One region of the Bradyrhizobium sp. STM 3557 genome, then DNA from elsewhere that is predicted to be linked to it. Evidence: predicted binding sites of a transcription regulator. Region 1 holds the regulator's gene; each other region holds the start of a gene.

Evidence for each region. The regulator LexA, encoded in region 1, represses DNA repair genes until DNA is damaged. The targets are predictions, from matches to a motif close to TGTTCNNNNTGTGTTCNG.
Region 2: the regulator LexA is predicted to act here: its motif matches at 1,124-1,141, upstream of dinB (DNA polymerase IV).
Region 3: the regulator LexA is predicted to act here: its motif matches at 3,156-3,173, upstream of P6U24_RS08005 (DUF3072 domain-containing protein).

The regions. Positions count from the first base shown of each region.
Region 1 covers NZ_CP120697.1:3,700,728-3,705,041, forward strand. Annotated here, with positions in the region: gene P6U24_RS16760 (aspartate/glutamate racemase family protein) at 1-535, shown strand, start outside; gene P6U24_RS16765 (methyltransferase domain-containing protein) at 532-849, shown strand; gene P6U24_RS16770 (glutathione S-transferase family protein) at 950-1,582, shown strand; gene P6U24_RS16775 (hypothetical protein) at 1,657-1,839, opposite strand; gene P6U24_RS16780 (hypothetical protein) at 2,073-2,522, opposite strand; gene lexA (transcriptional repressor LexA) at 2,943-3,641, opposite strand; gene dinB (DNA polymerase IV) at 3,925-4,314, opposite strand, start outside.
Region 2 covers NZ_CP120697.1:2,794,540-2,798,853, forward strand. Annotated here, with positions in the region: gene P6U24_RS12665 (multiprotein-bridging factor 1 family protein) at 366-602, shown strand; tRNA gene P6U24_RS12670 (tRNA-Arg) at 794-870, opposite strand; gene dinB (DNA polymerase IV) at 1,184-2,428, shown strand; gene P6U24_RS12680 (hypothetical protein) at 2,742-3,083, opposite strand; gene P6U24_RS12685 (hypothetical protein) at 3,231-3,413, opposite strand; gene P6U24_RS12690 (acetoacetate decarboxylase) at 3,817-4,314, opposite strand, start outside.
Region 3 covers NZ_CP120697.1:1,763,683-1,767,996, forward strand. Annotated here, with positions in the region: gene P6U24_RS07990 (substrate-binding domain-containing protein) at 1-741, shown strand, start outside; gene P6U24_RS07995 (FGGY-family carbohydrate kinase) at 807-2,174, shown strand; gene P6U24_RS08000 (alpha-ketoglutarate-dependent dioxygenase AlkB) at 2,236-2,841, opposite strand; gene P6U24_RS08005 (DUF3072 domain-containing protein) at 2,935-3,120, opposite strand; gene P6U24_RS08010 (hypothetical protein) at 3,256-3,450, shown strand; gene P6U24_RS08015 (LLM class flavin-dependent oxidoreductase) at 3,611-4,314, opposite strand, start outside.

The sequences.
Region 1 (4,314 bases):
TCTCTCGCGCAATGACATCGAGGCGCAGGTGGCGATCTATTCGCGGCTTACCGACCGTCTCGTCGCCGCCGGTGCCGGTTGCGTCGTCGTCACCTCGATTGCGGGACACTTTTGCATCGAAGCGTTCAAGTCGGTATCGCCGCTGCCGGTTGTCGACATGATCGCCGAGGTCGGCCACGCCGTCGACAAAAATGGTCTGAAGCGGATCGGAATCCTCGGAACGCGCACCGTTATGGAAACGCGCTTCTATGGCGGCATCCGCAGCGCCGAAATCATCCCGCCGAGCGGAAGCGACCTGGATGACGTGCATCAAGCCTATGTGGCGATGGCTGCTTCGGGTGTTGCGACCGAGGCTCAGCGGTCGATCTTCAATCATGTGAGTCGCAAGCTGCTCGAGGAGAACGGCGCCGAGGCCATCATGCTCGGCGGCACCGATCTCGCGCTGGTCTTCAGCCAGGATCACGCATCGTTTCCGCTGGTTGACTGCGCCGCCATTCATGTCGACGCGATTGCAAGGCTGGCGCTTTCAGCATGAGCGGGATCAGTTCGTCGCCTCCGCCGGCCCAAGACGAGCTGCGGGCGGCCGCATGGGCGGAGGTTCGCGACCTCCTGGAATTGCAGCTCGCGCCGCTCGGCCGCCGTGCGTTGACCGCGCTTGGGCCTCGCCCCGGTGAAAACGTGCTGGACATCGGCTGCGGTGGCGGCGAAACCGCGCTGGAGCTTGCGAGCCTCGTTGGCCCGGACGGTCTGGTCACCGGAATGGACGTGTCGGCTGCGGCGCTGACGTTCGCTCGGCGCACGGCCGAAGGCTGCGACCGCGTGCGGTTCACGGCGAAAGCTGCGGCTTGACCTCTGGGCGATGCCATATGAGGAAAGAGCTTCGTAAGCGGGAGCTAACTTCGCAGGAATGCCTATGCATTGTTTGTATTACTCTCCCGGCGCGTGCTCCATGGCCGTGCACATCGTGCTCGAGGAGATCGGCAAACCCTACGAATTGGAGCTGGTGTCGTCCCGCGGACACCTCGGCGGTGTCGGTACGACAAATCCGGAATGGATGGCAAAAAATCCCAAGGGGAGGATTCCGGCGTTGTCCGGCGTCACTGGGCGGATCGGAGGTGCGGACGACCTGCTGACCGAAGCGCACGCCATCTTGTTCTATCTTGCGCGCAGGCATCCCGATGCGGGACTGTTGCCTGCGGACGCGGCCGGGGAGGCGCGCGCCATCGAATGGATGAACTGGCTGTCCAGCAATGTGCACGCGATGTCCTACGGCCAGATCTGGCGGCCGAACCGCTTTGTCGCAGACGAGCGCGATTACGCCGCCGTTCAGGGCAAGGGACAACAGAACGTCCGCGAGCAATATGCCTATATCGAAAGCCTGGTCAGTGACGGCCGCGATTGGGCGCTGCCCGGCGCTTACTCCGTGGTCGATCCCTATTTGCTGGTGTTCTATGGATGGGGCGCACGCGTCGGTCTCGATATGTCGGCGAGCTATCCGGCATGGCACCGTCTGGCCCAACGGGTATTGCAGCGGCCAGCCGTGCAGCGCGTGCTGGCCAAGGAGAATATCTCGATTGCTTGATTACGTCGCCGCATGCGCCATGACCGGCCTGCCGCCTGAAACACAGCGCGGCCGATTGGCATCAAGACGAGCTATCAGCCAGTACGTGGCAGCTCGAAGGTGCCCAGATGATACTCGTCGAGGTCCGACAGGGCGTCCTCCGCCGGAGCATCTTGGTGCGACTTCGGAAGCTGCAGCATCGTGAACTCGGCCTGAGGATATTGGCGCCAGATCGCGAGATCCTCGGCGGTCACCGTGAGCCAGCCGAACCGATGCATGTAGCGGCCGGGCTCGACCACGCGCCCGGCCTTCTGCCAAGTGATCTTTCCAACGATCTTGGGCCCTGCAGGCTGTTGCGAACCAAGCTTGGGACCTAGCCCCCGCGGAGCAGTGATCTGCGAAATGCTTTTCGGAGCAATCTCATCGGCCACAACACGCTCTCCCCCTCGGCGACCTCATCATTTCCGCCGAGGGCTGAACGTGGGCCCATCAAGCGTGGGCGCCTCTATGTTTAAGTTATCGATATCGGCCTTATTGGTGTCGTCGTCGTTTGGGTCGCGGCGGCGGTCGCAGCCGGGACGTCGGACTTGCGGTCGGCGGGCTTTCCCGTCACCGGGAGCTGCAGCACTGTGACGCGCTGGCCTTCGCGGAGTTGCGTCACCAGCACGCGGGTGCCGTCGGCGAATTCGATCGCGTCGTGATGACGATCCGGGACATGGCGCTCGAGCGTGTTGAACTTGGCGACGCGCGAACGGACCGTCTTGGTCCAGAACCAACGGCTGTCATATTTGACGTCGTCCTCGAATGCCAATTCCGTTCCGGGAAGCATGCAAACCGCGACACCGGGCTCGCTCTCGGACGCGAAGCCACGGGTCGACGTGCCGCGGAACGTCGTCGACATCAGCGTTTCACCCACCTTCGCCGGGCGGGACGCAACAGCATGCAGGCTATAGTCACACATCGGATCGCTCCTCGTTCGAGATAGCCGACCCGCGCTCCCCCCGGAAAGGCGCAGGCCTCTATCAGAGTGGACATCGATCGTAATCCTAGCGCGTCGTTCACGGCAATTCTGCGCTGACCATAGGCTAGCTCGATCACAAGCGTTTGAGCTTTAACCTACGGCAAAGCGAGCGCACAAAATCACTCTGCCGCCAAATACCTTCGGCACGCAGCATCAGTCCGACACGGCCGCCTGTTCGCGGGCCGGCGTAACGAGGCCCCCGTTTCAGCAAGTTCGCATCAGCCCCGCGAGAGACCAACTCCGGCGAACTTCGGCAACGCAGCAGCACTCGTCAGTCTATCGTACCCGTCCGGCTTTGGATCTGACGTTTGCACCGGGGCGCGCTGCGCCTGCACGCAAACGGCAAGTCCGCCGCAGGGATTAGTACTTGCGATACAGCCCGACCAGCTTGCCCTGGATCTTAACCCGGTTGGGCGGCAGGATACGGACTTCATAAGCGGTGTTGGCCGGCTCGAGCGCGATCGACGCGCCGCGGCGGCGGAAGCGCTTCAAGGTGGCCTCCTCGTCGTCGATCAGCGCGACCACGATGTCGCCGGTATCGGCGCTCTCGTTGCGCTGGATCAAGGCCATGTCGCCGTCGAGGATGCCGGCATCGACCATCGAATCGCCGCGCACCTCGAGTGCATAGTGCTCGCCATTGCCGAGCATGTCGGCCGGCACGCTGATCGTGTGGCTGCGCGTCTGCAGCGCCTCGATCGGCGTACCGGCGGCGATCCGGCCCATCACCGGAACGGCGACCGGCCGCTCGCCGTCATCCAGCGCGGGCGTGGAGGTGCGCACCTTGCCGAGATTGCCTTCGATCACCGAGGGCGTGAAGCCGCGCCGGTTGCCTGCGGCCTGCGACAGCTCGGGCAGCTTGATCACCTCGATCGCGCGGGCGCGATTGGGCAGGCGGCGAATGAAGCCGCGCTCCTCGAGTGCGGTGATGAGGCGATGGATGCCGGACTTCGAGCGCAGGTCGAGCGCATCCTTCATCTCGTCGAATGACGGCGGCACGCCGGCTTCCTTGAGCCGCTCGTTGATGAACCGCAGGAGTTCGTACTGTTTGCGCGTCAGCATCTCGATGAAGTCCCCAGGTTGATGTCGTCCGAGCTCCGCGACTGGTCGCTTGCGAAGGTCCGGAATTGCGTTACCGCAAGATACTCGAAACAAATCATGAACGGACACTATATGTTCGATATGTGTTCCGCAATCATTAATTTGGGGTGAATCCGCCCGGTTTTGACGATATCGAGCGCAGGAAAACCGGGTCTATCTGGCCCGGCAAAAATCGACGACGGTTCGGCGGCCAGCACAAGGCTTCCGTGTTCCCCCTTCTTGTGAAACCAAGAGCGGCTTTCCGTCAAATACTGAAATCCAGTTGCGGGTCCGTGTCGTTCTCGCCCAGCAGGGAAGACAAAGATACTCCCAGCAGGCGCACCGCCTTCGGAAGGGGCATGGCATTCTCCAGCAGACCGATTGCCAGGCGTGCGAGATCGTCACGGTCCGCGACAGCCGTAGAAACGGATCGGCTGCGCGTGATGATCTCGAAGTCCGCGAACTTGATCTTCAGCGTCACGGTTCGCCCCCGACTGCCGACTGACTCGCAGTGGCGCCACACCTTGTCGATCAGCGGCTCGAGCTCTGCGATCATGGCGTCGAGTTCGGCAAGATCGGTCCGGAATGTGTTTTCCGCACCGACCGATTTCCGGATTCGGTTGGCGCGGACTGGCCGTTCGTCGACGGCGCGCGA
Region 2 (4,314 bases), 910 kb from region 1:
CTTCGAGGCTGTTTGCCTAATGCGATCAGATTCGAATCGCCGTCCGTTGCCTCCGTCCGCAAATCGACGCGCTCTGCGGGCCGTGGCCGGTAAGCTTTGCCGGCACAGTTACCGTCCTGGAGGTCAGGGGAAGAAGAGAGGCTGGTCTGAGCCTCGTTAAACGGCGGGAATGAGGAGGTGTTCATTGCTGACGCATCCTCTCAAACGGCATCGCGCGCCGAAAGATCGCTTGGAAGGGCTCGGCTTGGAAACTTTCAAGGGTTGTCCACATAAAGTCTCATTCTCTTACGGGTATATAATACCCGTAAGAGGTGTATTTATAACCTCATAGTGGCGCTTTTGCTAGAGGTGTCGATGGTGATCGCATGGTCACCGCTCGACAGATCCGCGCCGCCAGAGCCTTGCTGGGCTGGTCCCAACAGCAACTCGCGGACAAGGCAATTGTGTCCCTAAACGCCGTCGCAAGGCTTGAGGGTGGCATCGTAGATTCGCGGATCAGTACGGTGCAGGCCGTCCAAAGAGCGTTGGTTAAAGCCGGGATAGAATTTCTCGATGCGGACCAAAAAGGGGAAGGGGTGAGGCTCAAGAGCCCGAAGTCGTAGCCAGCCCGAACCACTCCTCCAATAGTCCGTTTGTTTACGAGCGGCAGATCAATAATCTAAGTTCGCGAGATGCGAGCCCTGCGAGGGCGAAGCCGGACGACCGCCGAGGCCGTGTTGCAGGCTGATCCGTCCGATGGGTTGTGGTGCGTTTTTCACGCGCGCTTCCCTATGCACGACCTGAATGAAACTGCTGGCCCACCCGACACGATTCGAACGTGTGGCCTTCGCCTTCGGAGGGCGACGCTCTATCCAGCTGAGCTACGGGTGCCTGCGCTGCTTACGCGGTGCTTACGCGGAAACTTCGTGGCTGTGAAGCGATCCGCGCGGGTTTACTAAGTCTCTGAAACTGCAGTCTCTTTTTTGCTTCGCTCTCGTAGGAATCAGCTTGACATCTGCCTTCGGAGGGCAATGCTCAAACGATGTTGCGGACCAGTGACTTGTGCCCCAACGCGTCGTTGGCGCGCTGGTCGCGGAGCTGAATACGCAAAGGCTCTTTCTTTCGACTTGACACTCGCCGCGGGTGTTCTCATTATGTTCTATATTCGCAATTTTCTCCGAAACACCACGGGCGAACGATCGGGATGGCAACGACAGCCACCATCCTGCATGCGGACCTGGATGCCTTCTACGCCTCAGTAGAGCAACTGCTTGACCCTGGGTTGCGCGGCAAACCAATCGCAGTCGGCGGTGGGGTTGTGCTTGCCGCGTCTTACGAAGCAAGGGCCTTTGGAGTGCGCGGCGGCATGCCGGGACGGCAGGCGCGCGAGCTCTGTCCGCAAATCATCTTTGTCAGTGGGCATTTCAGGGAATACCAACGGCTGGGCGACGCCGCTATCAAGGTGGTCGGCGACTTCACGCCGCTAGTGGAGCGGATCTCGATTGACGAGGCTTTTGCCGACGTTGCGGGCTGCACCAATCTGTTCGGCTCCCCTGCCGAGATTGCCGTTGCAATCCGCCGGCGTGTGCGGGCCGAGCTTGGAATTCCGATCTCGGTCGGTGTGGCGCGCACCAAGCATCTGGCAAAAATCGCCTCGCAAGTGGCCAAGCCGGACGGGCTGATGGTGGTCGATCCCGACACCGAGCTGGACTTCCTTCACCGTCTACCCGTCGAGCTGATGTGGGGCGTAGGGCCGGTTACAAAGGCGCGGCTCGCCGAGATCGGTGTGCTGACGATCGGGCAGCTGGCAAAGACACCAGAATGGTCGCTTGATCGCTTGCTTGGCCCCGCGGCGGGCGAGAAACTTGCGGCGCTCGCGTGGAATAGCGATCCGCGGGAAATCAAGACACGCCGACGGGCCCGATCGGCAGGCGCGCAATCGGCAATTGGAAAGAAACCAGCCGTGGAGCAAGCTTTTCGACCAACCCTGCTTCACCTTGCTGACCGGATCGGGACTCGGCTCCGCGCCAAATCCAGGCCTGGTCGAACCGTGACGGTCCGCGTTCGCTTCGCAGATCTGAATTCGGCCACCAGGTCGGTGACACTCGATGCCCCAATCTCCGCGACCGTGATCCTTGCCGAGATTGCTGGGGATCTCGTGCGCGCCGTGCTCGCGGAACACCCCGACGAGAAGACAATCTCGCTCCTGGCGATCTCCGTGTCGCATCTCGAAGAGCATTGGGATCTCGAACTCGAACTTCCGCTTGGGCTTGAAGATGAGCGCCACCGCCCCGGCAGCAGGATAGGCCTGGCGCGATGGGCGGCCGACCGTGCCGTCGACAAGATCCGCGATCGTTTTGGATGGGACGCAATTGGATACGGTTCGGTGGCGCTGGTCTCGCGTTCCGTTCCTGACGAGTTTCGCGAGCTCGCCGAAAAGGAGCTGTGACCGTCACCATCCGAACTTCATCCCGTGGTCCAAAGTTGGGAATAGCGCCCGCAGTTTTTCCCGAGAACGCCGCAACGAAATCGCAATGAATTGGGTGAAACGAGCGTGAACTAAACGCGATGGTAATGGTCCCCACACAAAAAAAGATCAACAACTTAGAAGATGCTCATTGCGGTCCCAGGCCTTTCGGTCGAACGCTTCAAATTCTGAGTGACAGAAAGATACCCATACCACAGGCAATCGGACGAGTTGCCAAGCGCCTCCCCTGGCAGGCGTCTGTCTGCTGGGCAGCCTGGGCAGCTCGGGTTTGTTTTCAGCTCTTGGTGCCCAAGGGTTTTAACGCCTCCCAGGCGGCCTGATTGGCTTGATCGAACGCCTTGCGGGATTCAGCAAGTGCTGCGCTGAGCACCGTCCAGGACTCGCTGCCGGCCTGTTTCAGCCTCTGCAGACGAGCCTCTGCCTCGGAGGCGGCGGATTTCATCTGCTTGAGCACGGCGTCGAAGTCGCCGGTGTGGGCAGCGGCAACCTTCCCGGCTGCCTTGTGAGACTTCTCGGCCGCCTCTCGCCATGCCCTTGCCTGCACCGCTGCAACATCTTTGAACGTGGCCTGCTGCTGCTCAAACTGCTTGCCGGCGCTTTCGAAGTAGGTCTTCATCTGCGCCTCGAACGTGTTCCACTGCTTTTCCGCCTTGCCCCGTGCCCAGGCGGCTTCGCCGACTTCCGCCTGCGTCTTGAGCTGCGCCTGAAATTCGTCGCGGCGCTTCTTTAGATCCGCGATGATCTGGTCGGCCTTGATCTTGGACTAAGCTTTGGCCTCATCGGCCTTGATCTCGAACGAGGTGAGCGCGGCGTCCATCTCGTCGATGCGCTCCTTGGCCCAGTTCAGATAGAATGCGTGCTGCTCTGCTCTGACCTGACCGTCTCCGTTGACCAGCCGACATTGAAAGATTCCCGACCCTGCTTTGCTCGTGTTGACTTGGGTCAATGGTCATCGCTTTTGGTGCTCCCGTTCCCTCGAGTCCACACGAGGGAGAATCCCGTTCGTCCTCAATGCTGTCGCTTCGGCCGCTCCTGCTTCCACGCGCACGATGGGCGGCGTGCGGAGACGAGAGAAGCGGAGAACTCTCGCGCGGAGCACGGCATCGCCCGGCAGAACGTCCTCGTTGAAAGCGTCCTCGCAACCGCGCAGCGCCTTGCTCAAGCTCGCGTTTGCGGTCAGGTCCAACCGAAAGTTCCTTCTCGGTGCGTCGGGTTGGGAACGGCGGCTCGAATGTTCAAGCCGGTTGCTTGCTTTGAAAAATCCCATTCTTTCAGCCTTCGTTGTACATTGCTGTTAGCGCGGCCGCGTGGCGTGCCGCCTGAGATGCGTTGGCCAGGGTGAAGTGCCCTCAGAAGACCAAAGCTCGCTCATTGGCAGCCCGAACGGAGCGTCCGACCGGCTGGTGCAGATAGTCGTGCACCACCTTGCCGAGACCGAGTGTGAGGTCTGCGCGGATGTGGACAGCGGAGACGATCTCCAGCACCGGCAGCTCGGCGACGGGCGCCAGGGCGTGGGGTGTCAACGCGAGCGCCGCCGGGCCGGTCCAGGCTCCCTTCAGCGCGATGTCCTCGAGGTGGTATTCGATGAGCTCGCAGATGCGTGGAGTGCCGTCGACGTGCGGGATGATCTTGAGCAGGAAGTTCGGCTCGTTGAGCGCGGCCTTGATCTGCGCCAGATCGGCCGGGCGGTGCTTGTAGCCCATCGTCCCGGTGGCGACGCGCAGCGGGCCGTAGTCCAGCGTGCCGATCAGGGTGTCGATCTCGGTTCGCAAGGTTGGCTGCGCGAGCTTCTTGGGAAAGCCCCAGAGCTCGCGTCCGCCGGCAATGGGCCCCTCGTCGTTCAGGAA
Region 3 (4,314 bases), 1.9 Mb from region 1:
GGCGTCGACGGTATCCTGTTCGCCGCCAACGATCCCGTGGCGATCGCCCCGGTTCTCAAGAAGGCCTTGTCCAAGGGCATCCACGTCGTCGGCTACGACGCCAATGCGCAGCCCGATGCGCGCGAGTGGTTCGTCAATCAGGCCGAGTTCAACGGCATCGCCAAGGCGATGGTTGATGCGATGGCAAAGGAGGCCGGCGAGGACAAGGGCTTTGCCATCGTCACGAGCACCTTCACCACGCCCAATCAGGCGCGCTGGATCGCCGAAATGTCGGCCTACGCCGCCAAATGCCATCCCAAGCTGAAATGGCTGGAGACGGTGGAGGCGCAGGAAGACAATGTGCTGTCGTTCAACCAGGCCACCACGCTGATCAACAAATATGGTGACAAGCTGGCCGGCCTGTTCGGCATGACGTCCGTTGCCACGCCCGCGTCGGGCGAGGCCGTCACCAAGGCCGGGCTGTGCGGAAAGGTCGCCGTGGTCGGTCTCGCCACGCCGAATGCGATGAAGCCCTATGTGAATGCCGGCTGCGTCAAGTCCGTCGTGCTGTGGAATCCGGTCGATCTCGGCTATGCTGCGACCTATGTGATGCGCGCGGTGGTCGACGGCAAGCTGAAGCCGGGCGCGACCTCGGTCGAGGCCGGCAAGCTCGGCAAGCTCAACGTCATCAACGGCAGCGAGATTTTGCTGGGATCGCCGTTCATCTTTACCAAGGACAACATCAAGGACTTCGATTTCTGATCGCAATTCGCGCCGGCTTCTCATGAGGCCGGCGCTACTCCTGCAGTACTTGAGGGGCGGACAGCATGAATGGTGTCACCGCGGTCCTCGATGTCGGCAAGACCAATGTGAAGGTCGCGACCTTCGGCGCTGATGGTGCGCTCGTGTGGGAGCGCGCCATTCCCAACCGCATGGTGCCTGGCCCGCCATATCCGCATGCGGACGTCGAGCAGATCTGGGAATTTCTGCTGCGCGCGCTTGCCGACGCCAACAAGGTCGGCCCGATCGCGGCCATCGTTCCGACCACACACGGATGCGCGGCTGCGTTGATCGATAAGGCCGGCCTGGTGCTGCCGGTGATGGACTACGAGTTCGCCGGAGTCGAGGAGATCGAACCATCATATGCACCGCTGCGGCCACCCTTCTCGCAAACGTTCTCGCCAGCGCTGCCCACCGGGCAGAACATCGCCCGGCAATTGGCTTGGCAGCGGCAGTATTTCGCCGAGCCGTTCGCGCGGGCCAAATATCTGCTCGCCTATCCGCAATATTGGGCCTGGCGGTTGTCTGGTGTCGCAGCGGCGGAGGTGACCTCGCTCGGCGCGCATTCCGATCTCTGGGAGCCCTTGCAAGGCCGGTTTTCCAGCATGGTGTCGGCCCTCAATGTGAGCAGGCTGATGCCGCCGCTGTATCCGGCCTATTGTCGTCTCGCACCGATCAAGCCCGACATTGCCGCCGCTACGGGACTGGGGCACGACGTCGATGTGCTCTGCGGGGTCCATGATTCCAACGCCTCGCTGCTGCCGCATCTCGCCTCGCGCCGGCAGCCGTTCACGCTGCTGTCGACCGGCACCTGGGTCATCCTGATGGCGCCCGGCTTGAGCCTCGATGGCCTCGATCCAGCCGACGACACCCTGGCCAATGTCGATGTCGAGGGACGTCCCGTCGCCACCGGTCGTTTCATGGGTGGGCGCGAATATGCCGCGATCGCGGGCGCGCACGGCAGCCCGGATCCGGCTTCATTGGAGCGGGTGATCGCATCGGGCGCGATGGCGCTGCCGAGCTTTGCCGGGCAGGGGGGGGGCGGGCCGTTCGCCTCGCAACGGAGCGAAATTCGCGGGGAGATTGCCCCCGCCGACCGGCCGACGCTGGCGACGCTCTATGTCGCGCTGATGAGCGATGTGATGCTGACGCGCCTGGGTGCGGACCGCGGCGATCTCATCGTCGAAGGCAGTTTTGCTGCCAACCCCTGCTATGCGGCGGTGCTGGCCGCGCTGCGCCCATCGCAGCCGGTGTTCGCGAGCTCCGACGCGGCCGGGACCGCGCGCGGCGCCGCCCTGCTCGCGAAATGGCCTGCGCCGAACTTTCAACCGTCCTTGGTCGCTGTCCAATCGCGCACGGTCGAAGGCTTGCATGCTTATCGAGACGCATGGACGCGGGCCGTGCTCGCGCGATAAGCAAATGAGACCTTGTCACTTCGTGACGTGGTGTCCGGTGCAGACACCGAGCCGACGAGCGCTATGATCGGGCCGATCGTGGCCTGCTCACACCGGCCCCTGCATCGAGCATCGTGCGGAACGTGATCGAATAGCGCGTCGCTTCGACCGCGGGAATGCTGTGCTCCCAGATCCGCCGCGAGGCGCCGGACATCATGTAGAGCGACCGCGGTTCCGCATCGAGCGTAAAACGTTCCCACGAGGGGCCGTTGGACTTGCGAAAGCGGAACTTGCACGAGGATCCCAGAGACAGGCCGAATACCCTGTCGAAATGCGGCTTGTCGCGATGCCAGCCGATGCCGACGCCGACGTCGTATTCGGTGCAGAGAACTTGCCCGATCTCGGTGGTGGGCCCGCCAAAGGATTCGATCTCGGCGATGACGCCTGCAAGCCAGGAGGGAATGGGGTCGGCCAGCTCCAACCGTCGCAGTGAATAGTCGTACCGGTAGCCGAACGATGCGACGCGTCGCTTCCCTTCGAAATGGCCGAACTGGAACGGCTGCAGCGGAAGCGTCCGGATTGCCGCGATGAGGTCTTGCTCCACCTCCGGCGAGATGAAGTCGGGAACGTATTGCAGTCCCTCCGGCGCCGAGACGCGAACCGCGAACATCGACAATTGCTGGGGCATGTCAGCGATCCACCGATAATCCTGCCAGCGATGTAGGCGAGCCGCCGGCGAGGTGAAAGAACGCCCGTTCGTCTGTCCGCGTCTGGATAGCCGTCAATACGAGTCCGCCAGCGCGATCTCCCGCCGCAGCGCCTCGATGCGCATGGCGGCCTCGTCCGCGGTCAGATCGTCCGCGAATTGTTTGGGTTGGTAGGCCTCGATTGAAAGGGCCCGAAGCAGATCGGCTTGTCCGGGCGTCATCGGTTTGGTCAGGCGATCAGGATACTGGGTATAGCTCATGTGAGGCCTCCGGCCGGAATTGATGTCTTGCCATTTGTTCTATATTTGTTCTATAACAAGGCAAATGCAAGAGGATCTCTCGTGGACAATAGAGTAAGCGAAATACGGCGAAAAATCAGTGGCTTAAGAGGGCTGATGCTGGAGACCGAGCGCGCCATGCAAGCGGAGATCGCCCATGACCGCGATTGCAGTCGCACCGCAGAGACCTTGATCCGCCAGCGACAAGACATGGCGAGGCTCGTGAAAGAGCGAAAGGCGCTGGGCGATCTGACGCCCATTAGTGCCGATGTCCCGCAGCCTCCTCACCAGATAAGGCGATGCCCGATCTGAATGCCGTCAGCTCGACCATCGCACAGATGCGACCCGGGTCGGGCGCCGGCAGAGCGATGAAGCCAACCATCCTGACGTTGGTTGGCGATCGCGGAGCCGTGCCAGGTGAAAACCCGGCCCGCTGAAAAGCTCAGGCGCAAATCAGCGAGACGAGGTCACCTCAGCGCCAGCCGAGCGCGGGCGCGACATGCGTCAGGATCGCCTCTAACACATGCGCATTGTAGGCGACCCCCAACTGGTTGGGCACGGTGAGCAAGAGTGTGTCGGCCTCGGCGATCGCGTTGTCCTGCCTGAGCTGCTCGATCAGGACATCGGGCTCGGCGGCATAGCTACGACCGAAGATCGCCCGCGTGTTGGGGTCGATGAAGCCGATCTGATCTTCGTTCTCCTGATCGCGGCCGAAATAGGCGCGATCGCGATCGTCGACCAGCGCGAAGATGCTGCGGCTGACCGACACGCGCGGCTCGCGCGCATGGCCGGCCTCTTTCCAGGCCGCGCGATAGGCGCGGATCTGGGCCGCCTGCTGCACGTGAAAAGCCTCGCCGGTCTCGTCGTTCTTGAGCGTGGAGCTCTGGAGATTCATGCCGAGCTTGGCGGCCCAGACCGCCGTCGCGTTGGAGCCGGCGCCCCACCAGATGCGCTCGCGCAAGCCTTCCGAATAGGGTTCGAGGCGAAGCAGACCGGGCGGGTTGGGAAACATCGGCCGCGGATTGGGCCTCGCAAAACCTTCACCGCGCAACAGGTCGAGGAAGAGCTCTGCATGGCGACGGCCCATATCGGCATCGCTCTCGCCCTCGGCAGGCTGATAACCGAAATGGCGCCAGCCATCGATCACCTGCTCGGGCGAGCCGCGGCTGATGCCGA